One region of the Pseudoalteromonas sp. c7(2019) genome, then DNA from elsewhere that is predicted to be linked to it. Evidence: riboswitches for the same ligand, from Rfam matches in the RefSeq annotation. Region 1 holds a riboswitch; the other holds the start of a gene.
The links. A riboswitch is a leader RNA that binds a small molecule or an ion and turns the genes downstream of it on or off. The one in region 1 is predicted to bind lysine.
Positions count from the first base shown of each region.

Region 2: linked by a shared signal. The riboswitch ahead of lysC (lysine-sensitive aspartokinase 3) and the one ahead of dapA (4-hydroxy-tetrahydrodipicolinate synthase) in region 1 are both predicted to bind lysine.

Region 1 is NZ_WTKS01000011.1:96,945-108,660, reverse strand. It holds gene GQR38_RS13505 (succinylglutamate desuccinylase/aspartoacylase family protein) at 24-1,145, opposite strand; gene GQR38_RS13500 (PLP-dependent decarboxylase) at 1,151-2,356, opposite strand; gene GQR38_RS13495 (2,3,4,5-tetrahydropyridine-2,6-dicarboxylate N-succinyltransferase) at 2,356-3,096, opposite strand; gene dapA (4-hydroxy-tetrahydrodipicolinate synthase) at 3,112-3,996, opposite strand; lysine riboswitch at 4,187-4,387, opposite strand; gene GQR38_RS13485 (DNA-3-methyladenine glycosylase I) at 4,579-5,274, shown strand; gene GQR38_RS13480 (protein adenylyltransferase SelO family protein) at 5,286-6,695, shown strand; gene GQR38_RS13475 (OmpA family protein) at 7,086-8,147, shown strand; gene acnB (bifunctional aconitate hydratase 2/2-methylisocitrate dehydratase) at 8,440-11,037, shown strand; gene GQR38_RS13465 (2OG-Fe dioxygenase family protein) at 11,238-11,716, shown strand, end outside.
Region 2 is NZ_WTKS01000005.1:39,866-51,581, reverse strand. It holds gene GQR38_RS07295 (hypothetical protein) at 1-974, opposite strand, end outside; gene nhaD (sodium:proton antiporter NhaD) at 1,197-2,444, shown strand; lysine riboswitch at 2,546-2,718, shown strand; gene lysC (lysine-sensitive aspartokinase 3) at 2,794-4,197, shown strand; gene GQR38_RS07280 (4'-phosphopantetheinyl transferase superfamily protein) at 4,270-5,028, opposite strand; gene GQR38_RS07275 (sodium-dependent transporter) at 5,170-6,492, shown strand; gene GQR38_RS07270 (2-hydroxyacid dehydrogenase) at 6,589-7,569, opposite strand; gene GQR38_RS07265 (glutathione peroxidase) at 7,674-8,246, opposite strand; gene GQR38_RS07260 (NAD(P)-dependent oxidoreductase) at 8,368-9,249, shown strand; gene sbcB (exodeoxyribonuclease I) at 10,088-11,533, opposite strand.

The DNA.
Region 1 (11,716 bases):
TCTCACGCAATGAGAAGGGTGAGCTAAAGCTCAAATACGTTAGTAAAAAACTTATAAAGCTCGGTGCCTTGGTTAACACTCGCTGAGGCAAAGTGCAAAATGGCAATTGCATCGCAATCGAGAGTAAGTGTTTGCAGTGGTTGCTCGCTTAAGTAGCGCTCCATTCGCAAAATATTGGCAATAGGCTCACCGGCTTTAATGTGTCCGCCAAGCGGGGCTATGTATTCAACCATGCCGCCAATAGGGGCGTAATAAGCAAAGTAGTCATTTAAATTACATGCATAGCGAGTGATATTAGCTGGCGTATGCGGCGCGTTTTGCAGTACGCCTTTGTGATTTAAGTAACTTAAAATGCTGTTAGCATCGTTTAGTGCTTCTTTTAAGTCTATTTTTTCTTGGCTGCCTAGCTCTACAGTAAATGCTTCTACAGGTATTGATAATTCGCGACCTTGCCCACTAAGTGCATCACTTAAATGCCACCATGGGCAAAAGTTAGCTTCATCCATTGCACCGTCAAAATCACTAGGAATAAGCAGTACATGTTCAATATTAAAGTAACGTGCGCTGTCGGTTGCATAGGTTGGGCAGTACAAATGTTTGCTTGAAATAGGACCTGTGTGTAAATCGAGTACTATATCAGCTTGATGAGCAAGCTTTTGTAGGTTAAGCGCAATGCGTTTACCCGTATTAAGTAAATAAGCAGGGCCGTTAAGTTTGTTGTCTACTTCTTCAATAAGCGCCTGTTTGAAGTTACTTTTTAATGTGGCGTCATCATACTGAGTATGATTCTGTGCAAACTGTGCCACTAAATTTTTATTGTAGTGATACATGCGATTCCAATTAGTGCCCGTAATCGGATCGAACCTGCCAAGGGTAAACTCGCCAGATTTTTGATTACAACCAATTGGGTTAGCATAAGGTACTAATGTAATATCGCCATTAAGGTTTAGGTGTTTTAATTGCTCAAGTAGCTGAAAAATAACTGCGTTACCTTGCACTTCAGCGCCATGCATATTGGCCTGAACATAAACACTAGGCCCTGTGCCATCGCCTTTTAAACGATACACCGGAATTGTAAGCGGTAAGCCGTTTGCAACTTCCCCTACTACAATGTTCTCTTGGCTGATGTGTGTTGTATTACTCATGCTTATTACCTTAAGTAGTGGCTGGCATTTTCGGCTTGGCGAACACAGGTAAGTTCACCGTTTTGCAATGTATACTCGCCGGCGAGCTCGTGGCATAAAAAATACGGCATACTTTCGGTAAAGCCGTAAGCACCGCATTGGCTAAACACTAGCCAGTCATGCTCATTTAAATCGCTTGGCAGGTTATGCTCACCTAAGCAATCAAGCGCTGTACAAAGCGGGCCGTATAAAGTGACCGCTTGAATTTTAGCACTGGATTCACGCAGTAACGCAGCAGGAAAATCTTGGCTGGTAACAGCAGGGCGTAATAAGTGATTTATACCGCCGCTTAAAATTACTTGTTCTTGATTGTAGTTTTGTTTGCGCTCTACTACTGGGTTTGCGTAATGACCGCATTCGCCAACGGCATAGCGACCAAGTTCCATCCATAATTCTTCTACACCCGCATCATTTTTAATTTTAGCGAGCGCAGCTATTAAGTCATCCCAATCAAGCGTTGCTTCATTTTGTGTATAAGGAATACCTAAACCGCCACCTAAATCTAAAACTTTAAGATTGATGTTTAAATCGCTGGCAAGTTGGCTAAGTGGTGCAATCATTTGTGACCACAATTCGCTTAGCTTTTGCGTGCTAAGCATGTTGCCCCACTGAAAAATATGTAAGCCGTCAAACTTAAGTGTAGGGTAGTCGGTTACATTGAGTGCTTGCCACTCATCACAACCCAAACCAAACGGCGTAAGGCTGTCGCCGCCCAGTGGGTTTTTTTCACCTTCAGGCCAGCGTAATTGCACTCGCAGTAATACTTGTAACTGCGTATTTTGTAGTTGCGCTTGTTGGTTTAACCAACGTACTTGATTGAGGCTTTCGGCTACGAATATACGTACTCCGCGCTCAATAAAGTGTTTAATTTGTTTAGGGCTTTTTGCAGGCCCTGTGTTGAGCACGCGCTGTGAGCTAATACCTTGTGCTAGCACTTGCTCAAGCTCACCTTTACTTGCTACGTCAAAATTAAAGCCAGCGCTGTCTAAGCTTTGAATAATTTTAGACAGTGGATTTGCTTTTACCGCGTACCACAGTTTTACATCGGTTTGCGCAACTAAACGTGCAAGATGCGCGTTTAGTTGATCTAGGTCGTAAACAAAAAAAGGTGTATCAAGTTGTTGTGTAATTGTATTTACAGCGGTTTTGATAGGCGTGCTCAAAAAGCTCATTATCGTAAAACCTCTTCAAGCAATAATGATGCATCGCTTTTTTCGTCGCGGTATTTAACTATTAACGCACACGACATGCTTAAGCCTTGCTCGCGCGCCCACTCGTTTGACGCAGGGCGAGAGCCTGGTATTACAATGGCATATTCTGGGATTGGCTCGCCTTTATCAAGTTGGCGCTCGTTTACGCAGTCGTATACCGGAATAGTTGCTGATAAACGCACGCCTGGGGCAAGTACTGCACCTTTTTTAATAACTACACCTTCAACAATAATACAGCCAGCGCCAATAAAGGCGTCGTCTTCTACAACTACTGGGCTTGCACCAATTGGCTCAAGTACACCACCAAGCTGCACTGCAGCACTTAAATGTACGTTTTTACCTACTTGTGCACACGAGCCAACTAATGCGTGGCTATCTACCATTGTGCCTTCGTCGATGTATGCACCAATGTTTACATACGCTGGTGGCATAATAATCGTGCCTTTAGCAACATAAGCACCACGGCGAACACTAGAGCCACCCGGCACCATACGTACGCCATCGTCAGTACTAAATTCTTGCGGAGCTAAGTTATGTTTATCAACAAAACCACCTGCAAACTCAGTATTAGTGCCATTTTTGAAGGCATCCAAAATGCCTTGTTTTACTTCTACGTTAGCTTGCCATTGGCCGCTTTCGTTTTGTGATGCTGCGCGTACTGCGCCCGATTCTAAATTATTTAATAGTTCTAACCAGCTCATTATAAAAACCTGTATTTAATGCCAAGATAAAATGGTGTTGTTTGCAGTTGTGATGCAATCGGTTTGAGTTAACTCAAGGTGTGTTAAAGGTGGACGAAGTTGCGGGCTGCTTAAGCGGCCTTGCAAATGCATCAATACCTTTACGGGAATAGGGTTTGCGACAGCAAATAAGCTATTAATAGCGCTTGACCACTGGGCAAATAAATTAGGGTGTTGGCCACTTAAGCTGCGTTTAACAAACTCGTGAGTTTGTGCGGGCCATGCATTTGCAGCTACCGACACTAAACCTTTTGCGCCAGCTTGAGCAAAATAAGGCATCAGCGCATCGTCGCCACTAAAAATAGCTAAATTAGGCGCAGCTTGGCGGTAAGCTTCAAACTGAGCAATGCTGCCGCTCGCTTCTTTTAACGCCCATAAATTTTTATTATTTTGTAAGTTTTGAATTGTTGCCGTTGGAATGCTAACAGCACTTCGACCCGGTACGTTATAAAGCATACACGGGTGAGCACTTGCATTAAGTAGGCTTTCAAACCAATGAGTTTGACCTATAGCGCCGGGCTTTGCATAAAGCGGTGAGCCAAGTAAAAAGCTATGAATTGGGAGTGTATTACAGTAGTTAACCCACTCAATTTGTTGCTTTAAGTTACTACCGCCCACAGCAACCATGAGTGGTACTGCTGGTTTTAGTTGGCATACGTGTTCAACAATGGCTTGTTGTTCTTTTAGCGTTAGTGCTAAACCTTCGCCCGTACTGCCAAGTAGTAAAATACCGTTATGTGCCGCTTCTTGATCGCTAACCAATTTAGTTAACGTGTTGTAGTCAACATCGCCGTGTTGATCAAATGGCGTTACGAGCGCGGTCCACAATGAGTAGTCGTTTAAATTGAAGTTGTTGATCATCTCTCACGAACTTATAATTTGTACCAACTTTATTAAAAACGTGATCATTTTAGCGATAACTAATTTAATGCAATTGATATTATTCGAAGAGTTAAAAAGCTTTATGGAAGGAGCCGCATTAACGTCGTTCGAACTAATAATTCGAAGAGCGAATGGGCTTAAAATAATAGGGCGCACGGCCTTAATATTTAAGACCAGAAGCTCTCCACCAAACTAATAAGCTGCTTTTTATAAGCAGCTATTGGTGACAGTCGCTAGGGTTCAACCTAGTCGCCCGAAATAAACACCTCGCAAAAGTGGTTACTTCTCGGCGTTAATTCCCCTCACGTATGCTCACTGGAGTTTGCGCTCCTAACATACGCTACCTGAATAACGCACCTCTTCTAGCCCTTTGCACCTGTTTGTAGAGTAAAACTTACAAACCTGTGCAATTTAAATAGGGTAATTACGGCGATTAAAGCATTTTAGCCATCTGGGTGTCAAGCTACTAAATACAGATTAATTCACCGAAAAGAGGGGTGGTTACGTATTGGGTGCTTTTCTCGTACACTAGACCCATAGTAGAAGTAAGGTATTAATCAGATGGAAAAATTTAGCGATATTTATAAGCGAGCGGTAGAGCGAAAAGGCTCTGAAAAAATGCTTAAGTTATTACTCGCAAAACCGCTATCTAAAAAACAACTAAGCACGTTAAGTGACGACGATTGGCTTGAGGAATTTACTCGAAAAGTATTTCAAAGTGGCTTTTATTGGTCAGTCATTAATAATAAGTGGCCAGGCTTTAGAGAGGTTTTTTGGGATTTTAGCGTTGATAAGTTATTAATGATGCCACCCGATATGCTGGAACAAAAAGCAACGGATGAGCGAATTGTTCGTAACTATAAAAAAGTAAAAACAATTACCGAAAATGCTTACATGATCAACGAAATAGCAGGGGAACATGGCAGTTTTAGTCAGTTTATCGCTAATTGGCCAACAGACGATATTATTGGTTTATGGGCGTATTTAAAAAAGCATGGTGCGCGTTTAGGCGGAAATACAGGGCCTTATGCACTGCGAGCACTTGGTAAAGATACTTTTTTACTATCACGCGATGTAGAGAGTTACTTACGGGCCCATAAAATTATAGACGGCGGCTTACAAACTAAAAAGTCACTAAATGCAGCCCAAGCCTTTTTTAACGAAATGCAAAAGCAAAGCGGCTTAAGTATGCAAGAGTTAAGCTTAATTGTTGCTTATGGCGTAGGTGACAACCGTGTTGGTATAAGTCAGCAATAATAGGAATTACCATGAAATTAGTGCCAAGATACACAGACATTACGGAAAACTTTGCGATAGAAGATTTCCCTGCAAGTGTTGCCTTTCCTCAGTTATTACTGTGGAACGAGAGCTTAGCAAAAGAGTTTAATATTAACGTTGCAGCTGATTTGCGTGCTAGCACTTTTAGCGGTAACGAAAAACAGGCGATTCCTGCAGTAGCACTTGGTTACTCTGGGCACCAATTTGGACATTTTTCACCACGTTTAGGCGATGGGCGAGCGCATTTACTGGGCGCTATTAATGATGATAAAAACCAGTTGTGGGATATTCAATTAAAAGGCTCTGGTGCTACTCCTTACTCAAGAGGGGGAGATGGGCGTTGTGCTCTTGGTCCTGCTATTCGTGAATACGTAATGAGCGAGGCAATGCATGCACTAGGCATTAAAACCACACGCTGCTTAGCGGTTGTTGGTAGTGGTGAAACGGTTTATCGTAATCCGCCACAAGCAGGCGCCATAGTGACTCGTTTAGCAACGAGCCATATTCGTGTTGGCTCGTTTCAATATTTAGCGACGCAAGGCGATGTTGAAGGACTTAAAAATTTAGCCGATTTAGCTATAGAGCGACACTGCCCAGAAATAACAGATACAGGATCGCAGCGCTATTTAGCATTTTTAGGCGCTGTGATTAAAAACCAAGTTAAGCTAGTTGTGAGCTGGATGCGTGTTGGCTTTATTCACGGAGTAATGAATACCGATAATACGCTAGTAAGCGGAGAAACCATTGATTACGGCCCGTGTGCCATGATGAATAGCTTTGACTTTGATACTGTATTTAGCTCTATCGACAAACAAGGTCGGTATGCATTTGGTAATCAACCTAATATAGCTAACTGGAACTGTGCTCGTTTAGCTGAGAGTTTAATACCGCTTATCAGCGATGATGACGAACAAGCTGTTTCGTTAATGACGCCATACATTAATAGCTTTGCTGAGCAATTTAATACTGAGTTTACGGCTATGTGGGGACAAAAGCTGGGTTTAAATGAATCTTGCAATAGTAGTGGCGAGTTAATCGCAGAGTTGTTAGCACTATTAAAAGATAATCAGCTCGATTACACCAATACCTTCGATGCGCTTACTGAATCCTTAAAAGAAGAAGTAGTAATACCAGAGTCGCTAATTGAATGGAGAGCTAAGTGGGTAAGCTTAACCGACGATAATAGTTATGAAATAATGAGAGCTGCAAATCCTCGTGTAATACCGCGTAATCATGTGATCGAAGAAATAATTGCACAATATAACGCTACAGGGTCTAGTGAGTTACTACAGCGCTTTATAAAAATAGCCAGTAACCCGTATTCTGACAGTGAAAAATTATCAGAATTTCAGGCTGCACCGATAAATGATAATGATTACCAAACTTTTTGTGGTACTTAATACTTAACTTTGAGTATAACTACATGATTAAAAAGAGTCATTTTTTAATCAAATATGTGCATATACCTAGGGTAATGTTAATTCTGGTGGTATTATGCGCCGAATTAAAGCCAAGCAATATTTCTTTGCATTTATAAGTGCATTTAATTTAATTGCTCTTACATTCCTTGCTAAGTACTAATTTACAACAAACTACTATATTTATTTTTCAATAAAGTTTTAATTTCGCCTATAGTAAGTGGATGTGTGTTGTGACGAGGCATAGAAAAAAGTTATAAACTTTATTTTTCGTTAAGTATTGATTAACAAAGGCTCAGTTAGTCTATATAAAACTGATTGAGCTAGTATCGATTAGCTACAATTTAAAATTGTTCAAATGGGAAGAAAACAATGAAATTAAAATCACTTACAATTGCAATCGCGTTGGCTGCAACTAGCGCATCTACATTCGCTGCTGATAAAGAAGAAGGTTTCTACATTGGCGCATTTGGCGACTATTATGACGCATCTTGGAAAAACATGCGTGCTCAAGCTGGTCTTGATGTAAATGAATCAACTGGCTGGGGTGTTGAAGCCGGTTACCGTTTCAGTGATTACTGGAGCGCACGTCTTGAATATGCAGATATGGATTTTAATGCTTTTGATAAAGTTGCTGGCAACCGCAACGGTATTGATGGCGAGCGTTACGGTATTGATGCTCTTTACCATTTAAATGGCGGTCCTTTCTACGGTCTTTTCGGTATTAAAGAAATAGACGTAGTAGATGACAATACATTCTTAAATGCAGGTGTTGGTTACCAACATTTCATTACAGATGGCTTATTTGTAAATGCTGAAACAGCTGTATACCAAGGTCTTGACCGTGGTTACACAGATGTAGGCGCTAAAATTGGTATTAACTACTTATTTGGCCAAAATTCAGCTCCTGTAGAGCCAGTTAAACCAGCTCCAGAGCCTAAGGTAATTGAAGTAGCTGTAGCTCCTACAGATAGCGACAACGACAACATTCCTGATGCAGATGATAAGTGTGCTAACACACCTATGACTGATGCAGTTGATGGCACTGGTTGTACTTTATATGAAGATAAAGAAGTGACTGTAAGCTTATTAGTGACTTTCCCTAACAATGCTTCAGCAGTATCTACTCAGTACTTAAACGATATTGAAAAAGTATCTGCATTCTTAAAAGATTACCCAGATACAACAGTACTTTTAGAAGGTCACACTTCTTCTGTAGGTAAAGCAACTTACAACAAATGGTTATCTAAAAAACGTGCTGATGCAGTAGCTAAGCAATTAGTTACTGATGGCATTGCTAAAGACCGTATTACTACAGTTGGTTTAGGTGAAGAGCGTCTTAAAAATGATGCAAACACTAAAGCTGCAAACGCAGAAAACCGTCGTGTAGAAGCGCATATCAAAACTATCAAAAACGTTAAAGTTTTACGTTAATTAAATAGTTTGTAATAAAAACCCAGCCAAGTGCTGGGTTTTTTTATGGCTGTAATAAATTAATATTGGTTAATGGTAATGATTCTTACTTAACAAGTATTCATGAAAATAGTTTTTACTACAACCACTATTCATAGTATTTATAATCGGTATAATCAGTTGCGTAACTGGATGGATTTTCATCTATCCATAAAAGCTTTATAATTACGCGTTAGAATACTATAAGTATTGGGTAACTTATTTGCGCTTGAAGCGCTACCGGATACTTTCACGTCACCAAGAGGGCAATATTGTGCTACAAGAATATCGTAAACACGTAGAAGAACGTGCCGCGTTAGGTATCGTACCAGCGCCATTAGATGCTCAGCAAACTGCTGATCTTATTGAATTAATCAAAAATCCACCTGCAGGTGAAGAAGAATTCATTTTAGATTTGTTCATTCAGCGTATACCAGCAGGTGTTGATGATGCTGCTTATATTAAAGCGGGCTTCTTAGCAGCTGTAGCTAAAGGTGAAACTAATTCTCCACTTGTTTCTAAAGAAAAAGCGGCAGAATTATTAGGTACAATGTTGGGCGGTTACAATATTGCACCAATGATTGACCTACTTGATGACGAAACACTTGCACCAATCGTAGTTAAAGGCCTTTCAAATACATTACTTATGTTTGATGCGTTCTACGATGTAGAAGAAAAAGCAAAAGCAGGTAATACATTCGCTAAGCAAATTATTGAGTCTTGGGCAAATGCAGAATGGTTTACTAATAAGCCAGCTGTTGCTGAAAAGATTTCAGTTACTGTATTTAAAGTAACTGGCGAAACAAATACTGATGACTTGTCTCCTGCACCAGATGCATGGTCTCGTCCAGATATCCCACTTCATGCTTTAGCAATGCTAAAAATTGAACGCGATGGTATTACACCTGATAAAGCGGGCGAAGTTGGTCCAATTACTCAGATTGAAGAATTAAAAACTAAAGGTTTACCACTTGCTTACGTAGGTGATGTTGTTGGTACGGGTTCTTCTCGTAAGTCTGCAACTAACTCTGTACTTTGGTTTATGGGCGATGATATCCCGTTTGTACCAAACAAGCGTGTTGGCGGTGTATGTTTAGGTAATAAAATTGCTCCAATCTTCTTCAACACAATGGAAGATTCAGGCGCATTACCAATCGAATTAAATGTTGATGAACTCAACATGGGCGAGCAAATCGACATTTATCCGTACGAAGGTGTTGTTAAGCAACATGGTACTGATAAAGTGATTTCTACTTTTGAGCTTAAATCTGATGTGATTTTAGATGAAGTTCGTGCTGGTGGTCGTATTCCACTAATCATCGGTCGTGGTTTAACTGATAAAGCGCGTACATCTCTTGGCTTAGGCGCAACTGATACATTTAAAGTACCAACAGCAACAGAAGTTTCTGATAAAGGCTTCACACTAGCGCAAAAAATGGTTGGTAAAGCATGTAACGTTGCAGGTATTCGCCCAGGTCAGTACTGTGAGCCTAAAATGACAACTGTTGGTTCGCAAGATACAACAGGTCCTATGACACGTGATGAACTTAAAGATCTAGCATGTTTAGGTTTCTCTGCAGATTTAACAATGCAGTCATTCTGTCATACATCAGCTTATCCTAAGCCTATCGATGTAAGCACTCACCATACGCTTCCTGATTTCATCATGAACCGTGGCGGTGTTTCACTTCGTCCAGGTGATGGTATTATTCACTCGTGGTTAAACCGTATGTTATTACCAGATACCGTAGGTACTGGTGGTGATTCACATACACGTTTCCCATTAGGTATTTCATTCCCAGCAGGTTCGGGTGCAGTAGCATTCGCAGCAGCAACAGGTGTTATGCCACTTGATATGCCTGAATCTATTTTGGTTCGTTTTAAAGGCGAAATGCAACCAGGTATCACTTTACGTGACCTTGTTCATGCAATCCCTTACTACGGTATCAAACAAGGTTTATTAACAGTTGAGAAAAAAGGTAAAATTAACGAATTCTCTGGTCGCGTACTAGAAATTGAAGGCGTTGAGCACCTAACTGTTGAGCAAGCGTTTGAATTATCAGATGCATCTGCAGAGCGTTCGGCAGCAGGTTGTACTGTTAAGTTATCTAAAGAGTCTATCTCTGAATACCTTGAGTCAAACATTGTTATGCTTAAGTGGATGATTTCTGAAGGTTACGGCGATGTACGTACGATTGAACGTCGTATTACTGCAATGCAAGATTGGTTAGCTAACCCAGAACTAATGGAAGCTGACGCTGATGCAGAGTACAAGCATATCGTTGAAATTGATTTAGCTGAGATTAAAGAACCTGTTCTTTGTGCTCCAAATGACCCAGATGATGCGCGTCTTCTTTCTGATGTTGCGGGCGAGAAAATTGATGAAGTATTCATCGGTTCTTGTATGACTAACATTGGTCACTTCCGTGCTGCTGGTAAGTTGCTTGATGGCTTTAAAGGTCAACTTCCGACTCAGCTTTGGGTTGCTCCACCTACTAAGATGGATAAAGATCAGCTTACAGAAGAAGGTTACTATGGTATTTTTGGTCGTGTTGGCGCACGTATCGAAACTCCAGGTTGTTCACTATGTATGGGTAACCAAGCACGTGTTGCAGATAAAGCTACTGTTGTGTCTACCTCTACACGTAACTTCCCTAACCGTTTAGGTAATGGCGCAAACGTATTCTTAGCATCATCTGAGCTTGCTGCAATTGCTGCAATCATTGGTAAATTACCAACAGTTGCTGAGTACCAAGAATATGCAGCGAAGATCAATGCAACGGCTTCAGATACATACCGTTACTTGAACTTCCACCGTATGCCTGCTTACACTAAAAAAGCAGACAACGTGATTATCCAACAAGCTGTATAATTTTTAGAGTTTGTTTAAAAACCCGCTTAGGCGGGTTTTTTATTGGCTAAAATAAATATTAGATAGTTCATGCTTCTTTTTTTATATTATTGTATTAACTCTAGACATAAATTGCTTTTAAAGTAATTAATCGCGCAAAAATTCCTATCAAAATGCATTAAAATCCTCATCAATATTCTCATTATTTTAGGCGAGATTTTATGACAGCATTAAACAACCAGAATTTACTGCAACTACGTTTTGTTAACCAAGCAAATATTGATTTGGTTAAGCCTTCTTTTGATAACCTGCCTGCAAATCCATATGCAGATGGTGCCTTTCGTAAACGTCGTTACTCAGTAGTTAAAATGCAAAATGGTGAAATAAAGTTACAACAAACCAAAGCATTTGTTCAAGACGATTCAATTAATACTTTTCAAGGTAATGTAGAGCGTACTTACGAAAACCTAGAGCAAAGTTTACTTGAATCAGAAGGCATGAAAAGCATTGTAAATGAGTTTCGCCAACTTACCGGTATTGATGAACAGCGTGATATTGAAATTCATCAGTTCCGTATGCTTGCTATTAATAGTGATACGCCAGCAGCACCAGAAGGCGTGCATCAAGATGGTTTTGACCATGTATGTATATGCGGTGTTTCTCATGAAAATTTAGAAGGTGGCGAGCTACTTGTATACGA
Region 2 (11,716 bases), on a different contig from region 1:
TGTTGATCTGGCAATTGGTATTCTTCGTGTTCAAATTCAACCAAGCTTGCCATGTAAGCCACAATATGGCGCTGCTGACCAAGCGAATATCGCTGCGCGTCGCTCACAAAATGTGGCTGTACAGCACTTAGCATGTTGTCTACGCCATTTTTGCGCACAAGCCCAAGTACTTTGGCTGCTTGGCGAGTAATTAAGTTATTACGGCGTAACTCTTCGCGCAGCGGCATAAGCATGTCGGCACTTTTACGTAAGCTTTCTCTACCCACTAAATGCATTTCGAGTATACGGGTACGTAATTGCTCCAGCATGCGTTTGTCGGTATACGCTTTACCTGAGCGCTCAATGTGCAGTATTTGCTTACTTATTTGCTCTTCAATGAGGGTAAAACACGCATGAAATTCACCACGAATATCAACCATTTCAAGCATTGGCTCTATGTATTCGTCAAACGCTTCTATTACCGCTTTATAACGCTTTTGCAGCGATTGCACCGCATTATTAGATTTAGCTTGTTCAACAATATTTAAAATAGCGTTTTCGTTGTGCGTATAGAGCTTCATTATTTTACGCACCCGATCATCCATAATGCGGCTGTAGCGGCGTAAATCGTCAAAGTCTTCTATTTCGCCAGCGTTATCTAGGCGGTTACCTAAACGTGCTAGGTCGTCTACTAATACGCTAATTTCTTGCGCTAAGCCTAAATGCTCTTCTTGCAGTAAAAACGTAGCAAAATCGGCAATGGCACGATTTATTTCAAGCTGAGAAGATTTAGCCAGTGAAATTAAAATATCTTGGTTTAACAAACGATTTGTTTCTTTATAAATGCGTTCGTTTGACCACGTAGGCTGCTTTTGCTTAATCGCGTTTTGTACGTCTTTTAGGCTAAAGTCAGCCATTTTAAAACGTTTAAATAATAGCGCTAATACACCCCAATGTTCGGTTATGGTGTTTAGCAGCTTTTTAGCTGGGATCATAAGAGGTTACAACATCCTAGTATTTTATTATTGAGTTCTTTTAGAAGACTCATTATTACGTATTTTTAATTAACCTTGTCTGTATATAGTATTCGTTTTTAAGACCATTTAATAATAGTTTTTGCATAGAGGCAGTGCTAAAATTCGCGCCGAAAATAGGCACATGAAATGGAATGTTATTTGTGTGTTCTTTAAAACTATATCAAAGGTTGTTTAACTACCATGGTTTCCTCGATTATTCTAACCCTGATAGCGATTGCATTTTTACTGATCGTTATAGAAGATATAATCCATGTCAATAAAGCTAAAACCACGCTGTTTTTTGGTACGCTTTGCTGGATTCTTCTTTTTATATACCCTCTACACGGGCAAAGCCCCGATACGATTCAACACCTTTTAAATGAAAATATTTTAGAAATTGCCTCGTTATGGCTATTTTTAATGGCTGCAATGACCTTTGTAGCGTATTTAAATTCAAAGGGGTTTATAGAAAATATTGTGCACCGCGTTATGCCAAAAAGTATTAGCGAAAAAAAGCTCATGTTTTTGGTGGGTGGTTTTGCGTTTTTGTTTTCGTCGATTTCAGATAACGTAACAGCGACGCTTATATCGCTCGCGGTTGTTATGTCGTTAAAACTTGAACCTAAAAAACTCATTAAATACGCCACGCTTATTGTGTTTGGGGTTAACTCAGGTGGGGTATCGCTAATAACAGGTGACGTAACCACACTAATGATATTTTTAGATGGCAAAGTAACCATTGCTCATTTATTACTACTTATAGCGCCAGCACTTGCAAGCGTTATGCTGCTAGCCGCGTTACTATCTATCGGTATGAAAGGGCGTGTTGAGTTTGCTGGTGCAGGTAAAACCCGCATTGAAAAAACCGACATTACCATCGCTGTTATATTTTTATCTACCGTAGTGAGCACACTTATGCTGAGTGTAGTTTACAGCGTACCGCCTTTATTAACCTTCTTGTTTGGCTTATCAGTGATGTTTTTAGTAGCGCAATTTTTAATGCGCAAAAAAGACATTAACAAAGACATAATCGATTTTGTTCGCGATATAGAATACGACACATTATTGTTTTTTGTAGGTGTACTTTTACTTGTAGGCGCACTTAAAGAAATTGGTATGCTAAGTAAATTTACCGACCTATACACGGTAATGGCACCTGAGTACGCAAACTACTTAATGGGCATATTATCAGCAGGGGTCGATAACGTACCGCTTACTGCTGCTTTATTAAAAGCCGATATAGTAATGAGCCAACAACACTGGTTGTCGTTTACTTATGCAACGGGCGTGGGCGGTTCAATGCTGATCATTGGGTCGGCTGCGGGTATTATTGCCATGAGCAAAGTTAAAGCGCTTACCTTTATGAGCTACTTGCGTTTATCGCTGCATTTATTAATTTGCTACACCGTAGGTTATGCAGGCTCTTATTACATGGGCAGTTTTATTTAACGCATAAATTATTAAATGCTTGACAGCTAGACGTCTAAACGATAACTTTCAAAGCCCCGCTACTTAGTGGGGTTTTGTTTTATTAGCCACTGGTTAATAAAGCATTCAGAAGAGGTGCGATACTTAGGTACTTAATGTTAGGCGACGAAAGCCAATGATCATTAAGGAGGGAAGTACTCGCCGAGGAAAATAATGGTACGTCGTCATTATTTTTCGGTTTATGGGGCTGAATCCTCAAAACTGTCACCAATATAGGTGGAGAGCTTCTGGCAGTGGACTTATCTTTAAGCATTCCTTTGCCAAGTTCTTCTTGTTTTATTGCGGTTTGGATACCGCGAAAGGAGACTAAATGACTACCCAATCAGCGCCACAAACAGTACTTCAAACAGAGTTAAGCGCAAAATCAGATTACATCGTTGCCAAATTTGGCGGAACCAGTGTTGCCAACTTTGAAGCGATGAGTCGCTGTAGCGAAATTATTGTTGCAGATAAAAGCGTACGTATTGTTGCCGTGAGCGCTAGTGCCGGCGTAACTAACCACTTAGTTGCACTGTGCAAACCAAGTATTACCTCAAGTGAGCGCCAAGAACACATAAACGGTGTGCTTGCTATTCAACAAACTATTTTAGATGAGTTATCGCTAGATGCCGATTTAGCGGTTGGCTTTAACGAAACCCTAAAAGCATTTCAAACATTGGCTCAAGAGTCACTAACAACCGATCAGCAACACGATGAGCTACTTAGCTTTGGTGAGCGTTTATCGTCGTATTTGTTTGCTCAGGTGCTGCGTTTACAAGGTTTAAACGCCGATCGCTTTGATGTGCGCAAGGTGCTTAAAACCGACAGCCAATTTGGTAAAGCAACGCCTAATGTTGCGGCCACAGCGCAAGCCGCTAAAGAATTTTTAATCCCGTTATTAGATAAGCAAGTAATTGTTACTCAGGGCTTTATTGGCAGTGACGAGTACGGCCAAACCACAACGCTAGGACGAGGTGGTTCAGACTACAGTGCTGCACTTTTAGCTGAAGCAATTAACGCTAAAAGCGTGCATATTTGGACCGACGTAGTGGGCATTTTTAGCACCGACCCGCGTTTGTGCGCAAAAGCGACGCCTATTGCACGTTTAAGCTTTGACGAAGCCGCTGAAATGGCGACCTTTGGCGCAAAAGTATTGCACCCAGCAACTATTTTACCAGCGAGCCGTAGCCACATTAATGTATTTGTAGGCTCTAGCCGCGAGCCAGAGCGTGGCGGTACATGGATTGAGCGCGAAAAATCGCAGCAACCAGGTATACGCGCAGTAACGCAACGTAAAAACCAAATATTGCTTACGCTTAAAAGCCCAGAAATGCTCCTAGCAAGCGGCTTTTTAGCACGCGTATTTACACTATTAAGTGAATACAATATATCGGTCGATTTGGTAACTACATCAGAAATCAGCGTAGCTATAACCCTTGATAACGCGCAAAACGCATCGCGCCCAGAGCTCGATCAAGAATGCCTAGATAAGCTTGCAGAGTTTTGCCATGTTTCGGTAGAAAACAACCTAACATTGGTGGCACTTATTGGCTCTGAGATTCAATTACGCCAACACGAAATGAACTTAATGAGTGTACTAAAAGACTTTAACATTCGATTAATTTGTCACGGTGCTAGTAAGCACAACCTGTGCTTTTTAGTTGAGCAAACTGAGTCAGATAACGTAGTACAGTCTATTCATAGCCGTTTATTAGAAAATGATTTTGCTGCGTAAATAACCGTTATTCAGGAAAATCACCTAGTAAAATTACCTAGTAAAATCAGTTGATAAAGTCACTTAATAAAGTTACTTAACAAAATCGGTTAATAAAAAGCATCGCCAGTCGATGCTTTTTTTATGCACCACACTTACATCAAAGCAAACATTGCTGTCACTGCTATCAGCTACAGTAACGCGATTACTGCTAGCACTCAGCTTTGCACTATGTAATTCGTCAAACACATTGGGGCTAAGTAATTTTGCAATAGGGCGGCTGGTGGCTTTAGCAAGTGACTCTTTTAATGTCCAAATTCTAAAAAACGTATCTGCTTGGGCTTGGGTATTAGTGGGCTCGGTAATAAGTGTAATTTCATCATTATGATAAAAATGCTTAGCGAGCTTTTCAAACGGGCGCTTTAGGCTTACTTTTTCAATATCAAAACCAAACTCACTTTTATCAAGATTTAGCGCTACGCCAACCAAACCATGCGAGTGCGAAATACAGGTATTAATAACATCATCACCCACGTGTATTTGCAGTTTTGAGCTTGCCTCGTCAAATTCTGTACTCATTTTATTAAGCGCTACGTGCGCATATTGCGGCTGCGCTATTTTAATAAGGTGTTTTAACAATAACCGCGTAGCTAAATACTCTTGCTTAGCTTGCGGACTTTTACGGCGGTTTATAATAGTTAACTCAAATGGGCTTAAGCAATCGGGCAAATTAAAGTCACTAAGCTCAAGTGTTTTAGCATTAAATAATAAAATACTGTTACTCGCTAAAGACAAGTTTGCCAATTGAGTTGAAGTAATACTCAAGGCATTTTTAAAATAGTGTTCAGTCATAAAAGCCCTAAAGCAAAAGAAGTCGCTGATATTGTGAGCGGTTAACGCCACTAATAAAGGCTGGGTACAATTTTATTACTCAGCTGGCATGAAATATGGTTTAATTCACAATAATCAAAATAATAACAGATTTGTAGATGTATGGCACAAGTGCGTGATGGGTTTCAAAGCCGACTTGGTTTTGTTTTAGCCGCTGCTGGCGCAGCAGTGGGTTTAGGTAATATTTGGGGTTTTCCTACGCAAGCGGCCAACCATGGCGGCGGTGCATTTTTACTGGTTTATTTTATTGTTATATTTTTACTTGCGCTTCCTGCGCTGTATACCGAACTTTATTTAGGTCACAAAGCACAAGCTAATCCTGTAAAAGCATTGGGCGATGCATGGCAAAACACTAACCGTAAGGTTGGTGCTGCGGCAGGTTATATAGGCCTTGCGGGCGCAGTTGTTATGCTAAGTTTTTATTCAATAGTGGCAGGGTGGATGCTTTCGTACGCTATTGAACCCATAACAACCTTTTTTGGGTTTACAGGCGCAAGCGAATTTTTACATAGCGACTCAGTGCTGCGTAATTTTGTATTTACGCCGCTTATGCTTATTTTAACTGCCAGTATTATTTTAAAAGGGGTTAAGTCAGGAATCGAAACTTGGTCGCGCCGTTTAATGCCACTGCTACTCGTATTGCTTGTTGGTTTAATTGCCTACATTGCAACACTCGATGGCGCAAGCGAAGGCTTTGCCGCGTATTTAATTCCTGATTTTAGCCAAATACTCGACCCTAATTTAATTATTGCTGCAATGGGGCAAGCGTTCTTTTCGCTCTCGTTAGGTGTGGGCTGTATGATGATTTACGGCTCGTATTTACAGCCAGATGCTAATTTACCAAAGCTCACCGCAGGTGTTGCACTACTTGATACTGGCGTTGCTTTTTTAGCGGGGTTACTCATTATACCTGCTATTTATGTGGCGCAGCACAACGGTGTAGAGGTATTTAGTGGTGGTAAACTGATTGGCGAAGGGCAGCTTATTTTTGCTATTTTACCTGAGCTATTTAGCACCATGGGCGAAATTGGCTTATTAGTCGGTTTATTATTTTTTGTATTAATGTCTATCGCATCGGTTACGTCAACTATATCGACCACCGAAATTCCGGTAGCGTTTTTAGTAGAAAACCACAACGTTAGCCGCACCAAAGCAACATGGGCGGTAAGCGCTGTTGTACTTGTGTGTGCAAGCGCAATTATACTAAATTTTGATTGGTTATTTGGCTTAGTCATTATGCTATTTACCCAATACCAATTACCGCTTATGGGTTTATTTTACTTTATTACGGTAGGTTGGATGTGGCAGCGTGGTAATAAATTACATCAAGCAACAACCGGTGTACATTACTGGTTTGCTCAGTATATTCGTTTTGTTTGCCCAATATTAATGACCTTGGTATTTGCAAACGTTGCCTTTGGTTAATTTTATTTAAACCCTAAAAATAGATTAATAAAGCGAAGTGAGTTTAAAACACACTTCGCTTTTTTTGTGCCTAAAATTTAGGTATAGCCAAGAACTTTATAAAACCTCATTAGTCAGAGGCCTACCTTCATTTACTTCAAGCGCGTTAAGTAGGGTTGTGTTTGCTATTTCGGTGAGTGCCTCTTGGGTAAAAAAGCCCTGATGCCCCGTTACTAAAACATTTTTAAAGCTCACTAAGCGCGAGAATATATCGTCTTGGTTTATTTCGTCACTGTGGTTTTTAAAAAACAGCTCCGACTCTTGCTCGTAAACGTCGAGCCCTAAATACCCTAATTTTTTAGTTTTTAGTGCACTAATACATGCGCTACTATCAAGTAATGCACCACGAGAGGTGTTAATAAGCATAACGCCGGTTTTCATTTTGCTAAATGCCTCATCATCTATTAAATGATGAGTTTGCTCCGTTAAAGGGCAATGCAAAGAAATCACATCGCTTTGGCTAAGTAAGGTGTCTATATCGGTAATTGTATAATTGCCAGGTTGTGCGTAGGGGTCGCACACTAATACTTTAGCGCCAAAGCCATTTAAAATGTTGCACAGCGCAAGGCCAATTTTACCGCAACCTACAATACCCACGGTTTTGTTGTGCAAGTTAAAACCTAGTAATCCGTTTAAATCAAAGTTACCTTCGCGTACGCGGTTGTATGCTTTATGAGTTTTACGGCTAAGGGTTAGCATAAGTGCAATACAGTGTTCAGCTACGGCTTCAGGGCTGTAAGCAGGGACGCGTAATACTTTAATTTTGTGTGCTTTTGCTGCAGGTAAATCAACGTTATTAAATCCTGCACAACGCAGCAAAATAGTATTTATGCCTTGGCGAGCTAGTTGTTCAATAACCGTGGCGTTTACGGTGTCGTTAACAAATACGCATATGGCATCAAACCCGTTTGCTAAAATAGCCGTTTGTTCGCTCAGGGCTTGTTCAAAATACGTTATTTTTATATCACGGTTACCGCGTGTACTTTGTTCAAAAAAAGGCAGTTCGTACTTTTGAGTACTAAAAAAAGCAATGTTCATGGTAATAGCCTCGATGCTTAAGTATTTGTAGGGTAGTTAACCTTTAATACAATAAACTACTTTATAAACCTGTGCTTTAGTAACACGCATTTTATTGATTTAAATTAAGCCTTAAGCGGAGCCTTACTTGAGGTAAACAAAGGTATTTTAGACGGTACCTTTTTACCACCTCTGGCAGCGCTTAACTTTGCGGCTTGCAGTAAGTTACTTTCTATTACTTGTTTAAGTGTTTCGGGCTTAGTACGCGGTGCATAGCGTGCAACAAGTTGCCCTTGCGAGTTAATTAAAAACTTAGTGAAATTCCACTTAATTGCACGATTTTGCGAAATACCCCGCGTATGCGACTTTAAATAATTAAACAACGGATGTGTTTCTGGCCCATTTACCATTACCTTGCCAAATATCTCAAATGAGACATTAAATTGCTCTTGGTAAAAGTCTTTAATGGCTAAATTATCAAGCGGCTCATTTTGGCCAAACTGGTTGCACGGAAACGCAAGTACAGTAAAACCATTGCTTTTGTATTGCTGATAGAGCTTTTCGAGCGCGTTTAATTGCACCGAAAAATTACACTTACTCGCTGTATTAACAATAAGAACGGTTTTGCCCTGTAATTGGCTAAGAGAAAAAGTTTCGCTGTTAAAAAGTGGTGCATTAAATTGATAAATACTATCCATAGGTTACCTACTTACCTTTCCCGCTAAGGAAATTTTATAAAGACTTTCATTCGCTTTTTTATCGACCGGTTGACATAATCGAGGTCTAGTTTCTAAGTTATCAGTTTAATAGGTCATTTTTATGTCAATGAAAGTCGCATTTATAGGTTTAGGCGTAATGGGTTACCCAATGGCGGGGCATTTAGCAAAAGAAGGGCACAGCGTATGCGTTTTTAACCGCACTCAAGCTAAAGCACAAGCGTGGACTGCAGAACATTCAGGAAGCTTTGCACCAACCCCACGCGAAGCTGCCAACAATGCCGACATCGTATTTATGTGTGTTGGTAACGATGACGATTTACGCTCAGTAGTGTATGGCGACGACGGCGTGTTAGCGGGCATGTTGCCGCACACTATTTTGGTTGATCACACCACAACCTCTGCCGAAGTAGCACGCGAAGTGGCTGCAAAAGCGGCTCTGCAAAATATCGACTTTATAGATGCGCCTGTATCGGGCGGACAAGCTGGCGCCGAAAACGGCGTATTAACGGTTATGGCGGGTGGCAGTGAAGCCGTATTTGCTAAAGTGCAGCCAGTTATGGCGGCATTTAGTCGTTTTAGCCAATTACTAGGCGGCGTTGGCTCGGGACAACTTTGTAAAATGGTTAATCAAATTTGTATTGCTGGCGCAGTGCAAGGTTTAGCCGAAGGCTTACATTTTGCCAAACAAGCAGGGCTTGATGGTGAAAAAGTTATAGAAACCATTTCTAAAGGTGCAGCCGGTTCGTGGCAAATGGAAAATCGCTACAAAACAATGTGGGCGGGGGAATACGAGTTTGGTTTTGCCGTAGATTGGATGCGTAAAGATTTAGGCATTGCACTCGATGAAGCTAAAAACAACGGCGCTACTTTACCAATGACCGCAACGGTCGATCAATACTACGCCGACGTACAAGCACTTGGCGGCGGCAGATACGACACCTCAAGCTTACTAGCACGCATTGAAGCATTGCATAAAAAGTAACGCTGTAGACGCGAAGCTTGCTTGCGTGACGGGCAAAGCCCGTAAAGTGATTTATTCACAAAGAGGTTATGAGGCGCTGCGCTTTTAGAGGAAGTAATAGATCTAAAAAACTATTGTTTTTATGTCTTCTCATTTACTCCTCATTCGCTTCTCTTTGTGAATAGAGTTTTATTTAAGTAATTAAAAGCTGCGCTTTTCACGTGAGCAAGCTCTACGTTTACCCTAAAGTGTAGATTTATGATTGTTTCGTAGACGCGAAGCTTGCTTGCGTGACGGGCAAAGCCCGTAAAAGTGACTTATTCACAAAGAGGTTATGAGGCGCTGCGCTTTTAGAGGAAGTAATAGATCTAAAAAATTATTTTTTTATGTTTCTCATTTACTCCTCATTCGCTTCTCTTTGTGAAATAGTATTTTATTTAAGTAATTAAAAGCTGTGCTTTTCACGTGAGCAAGCTCTACGTTTACCCCAAAGTATAGATTTATGGTTGTTTCGTAGACGCGAAGCTTGCTTGCGTGACGGGTAAAGCCCGTAAAGTGATTTATTCACAAAGAGGTTATGAGGCGCTGCGCTTTTAGAGGAAGTAATAGATCTAAAAAAGATTGTTTTTTATGTCTTCTCATTTACTCCACATTCGCTTCTCTTTGTGAATAGTGTTTTATTTAAGCAATTAAAAGCTGTGCTTTTCACGTGAGCAAGCTCTACGTTTACCCCAAAGTGTCGATATGAGTTTTACTTTGTAGACGGAAGCTTGCTTGCGTATAAAAACGGAGTTTTTAAAATGATAAAAATATTAAAAGCTACGCTTTTCACGTGAGCAAGCTCTACGTCTACATCGAATTACATGCTTTGTGCGTAGTTATACAGTGCCTTTAAAATTGTAAGATTTTTTTCGCTGTCGTCATGTTCATGCGCTAGGTTTTCAAGGGTGATCATAAAATCTTGCGCATTAATCGATGGTTGATCTTCTCCGTGCATTAACTTGTTTTGGCAATACTGGCGCCATTGGTCAAGCTCTTGCTGGTTTAGCGTTTCAGGCCAGTTACGGGCGCGGTATCTAAACAACAATGTATTAAACTTTTTATCTTCAAAGTCTAACTTCAACCCAGCTAACTCATCTGGTTTTGCATCACGAATAATCGCAAACTTAGCTTTATCAGCATGGCTTGTAAACCCATCGTAAAGTAAGTAGTCAACGTTAGTGGTTGCGCTGTAATCGCCTTGCTCGTTAAACACTTCGGTTACTTTATCGCGAAGGTCGGTATTGGCTTTTAAAATAGCTAAGTTAGCTAAGCACTGCTCGCGGTCAATCCCAAGGCGGGCGGCGTTTTCAGGCAATAACGTTTTAGCTGGGGCTAAAATAGGGCACTTGTTTAAATGCACCAGCTTTAAGCCAACAGGTAAATCGTCTTCGGCTAAATCTACACGTTTGGTGTATAAACGTTTGCGTAACTCTTCTACGTTTAAATCAATAAGTACTTGCGGGCTTTGAGTTAAATCAAAACAAATAACCGCGTTTTTATTAACCGGATGAAAGCTCATTGGTGCAACCCAGCTTGTACAGCCTTGCGTTGCAGGTATGCGCGACGTGGTATGCACCAGCGGCGTCATGTTAAATACATCAACCAATTCAGCAAGGGCTTTTTTACCACGCAAACCAAAAAAGAAGTTATACAGCTTTGGCTGTTTTTCTTTTATTAGCTTAGCCAATGCAATAGTAGCGGTTACATCGCTTAGCGCATCGTGCGCTGCGGCGTGTTCAATACCATTAGCTACAGTTAAATGTTCTAACTTAAAGCTTGGGCTGCCGTCTTCTTTTAACGGCCATTCAATGCCTTCAGGGCGCAGCGCGTAACAAGCACGTACTAAATCAATAATATCCCAGCGGCTATTATTGTTTTTATATTCGCGCTCGTATGGGTCGTAAAAGTTACGGTAAAAGCTATAACGACTTACTTCGTCATCAAACCGAATACTGTTGTAACCGGCAACACAGGTGTTTGGTACGCTAAATTCGGCATGAATTTTTGCTATAAACTCAGCTTCAACTAAGCCTTTTTTCATCGCCACTTGTGGTGTAATACCCGTAATTAAACAGGCCTCAGGGTGAGGCAAGTAATCCGCTTGCGGCTTACAATATTCAATAAGTGGCTCGCCAATAATATTTAAATCAAGATCGGTACGAATACCCGCAAATTGGCTTGGCTTATCCTTTTGAGGGCTTGCTCCCCAAGTCTCGTAGTCGTGCCAATAGATTGTTGCTTGATTTTGCTCTTGATATGCCATGCTGAAAACCCTGAGTAGTTAACTTAAAAGCGCCTAAATACGCGCCAAGTTACTAAAATAATGAATTATTTAGATTATGGCATATGGGCGAGGGAGTTTATAGGTTTGGGTGAGAAATGAGGTGTTAGTTGTACACTTCGTAGTTTTCAGCAATTCTGAATATAAAGCGTTTCAATCTAATGA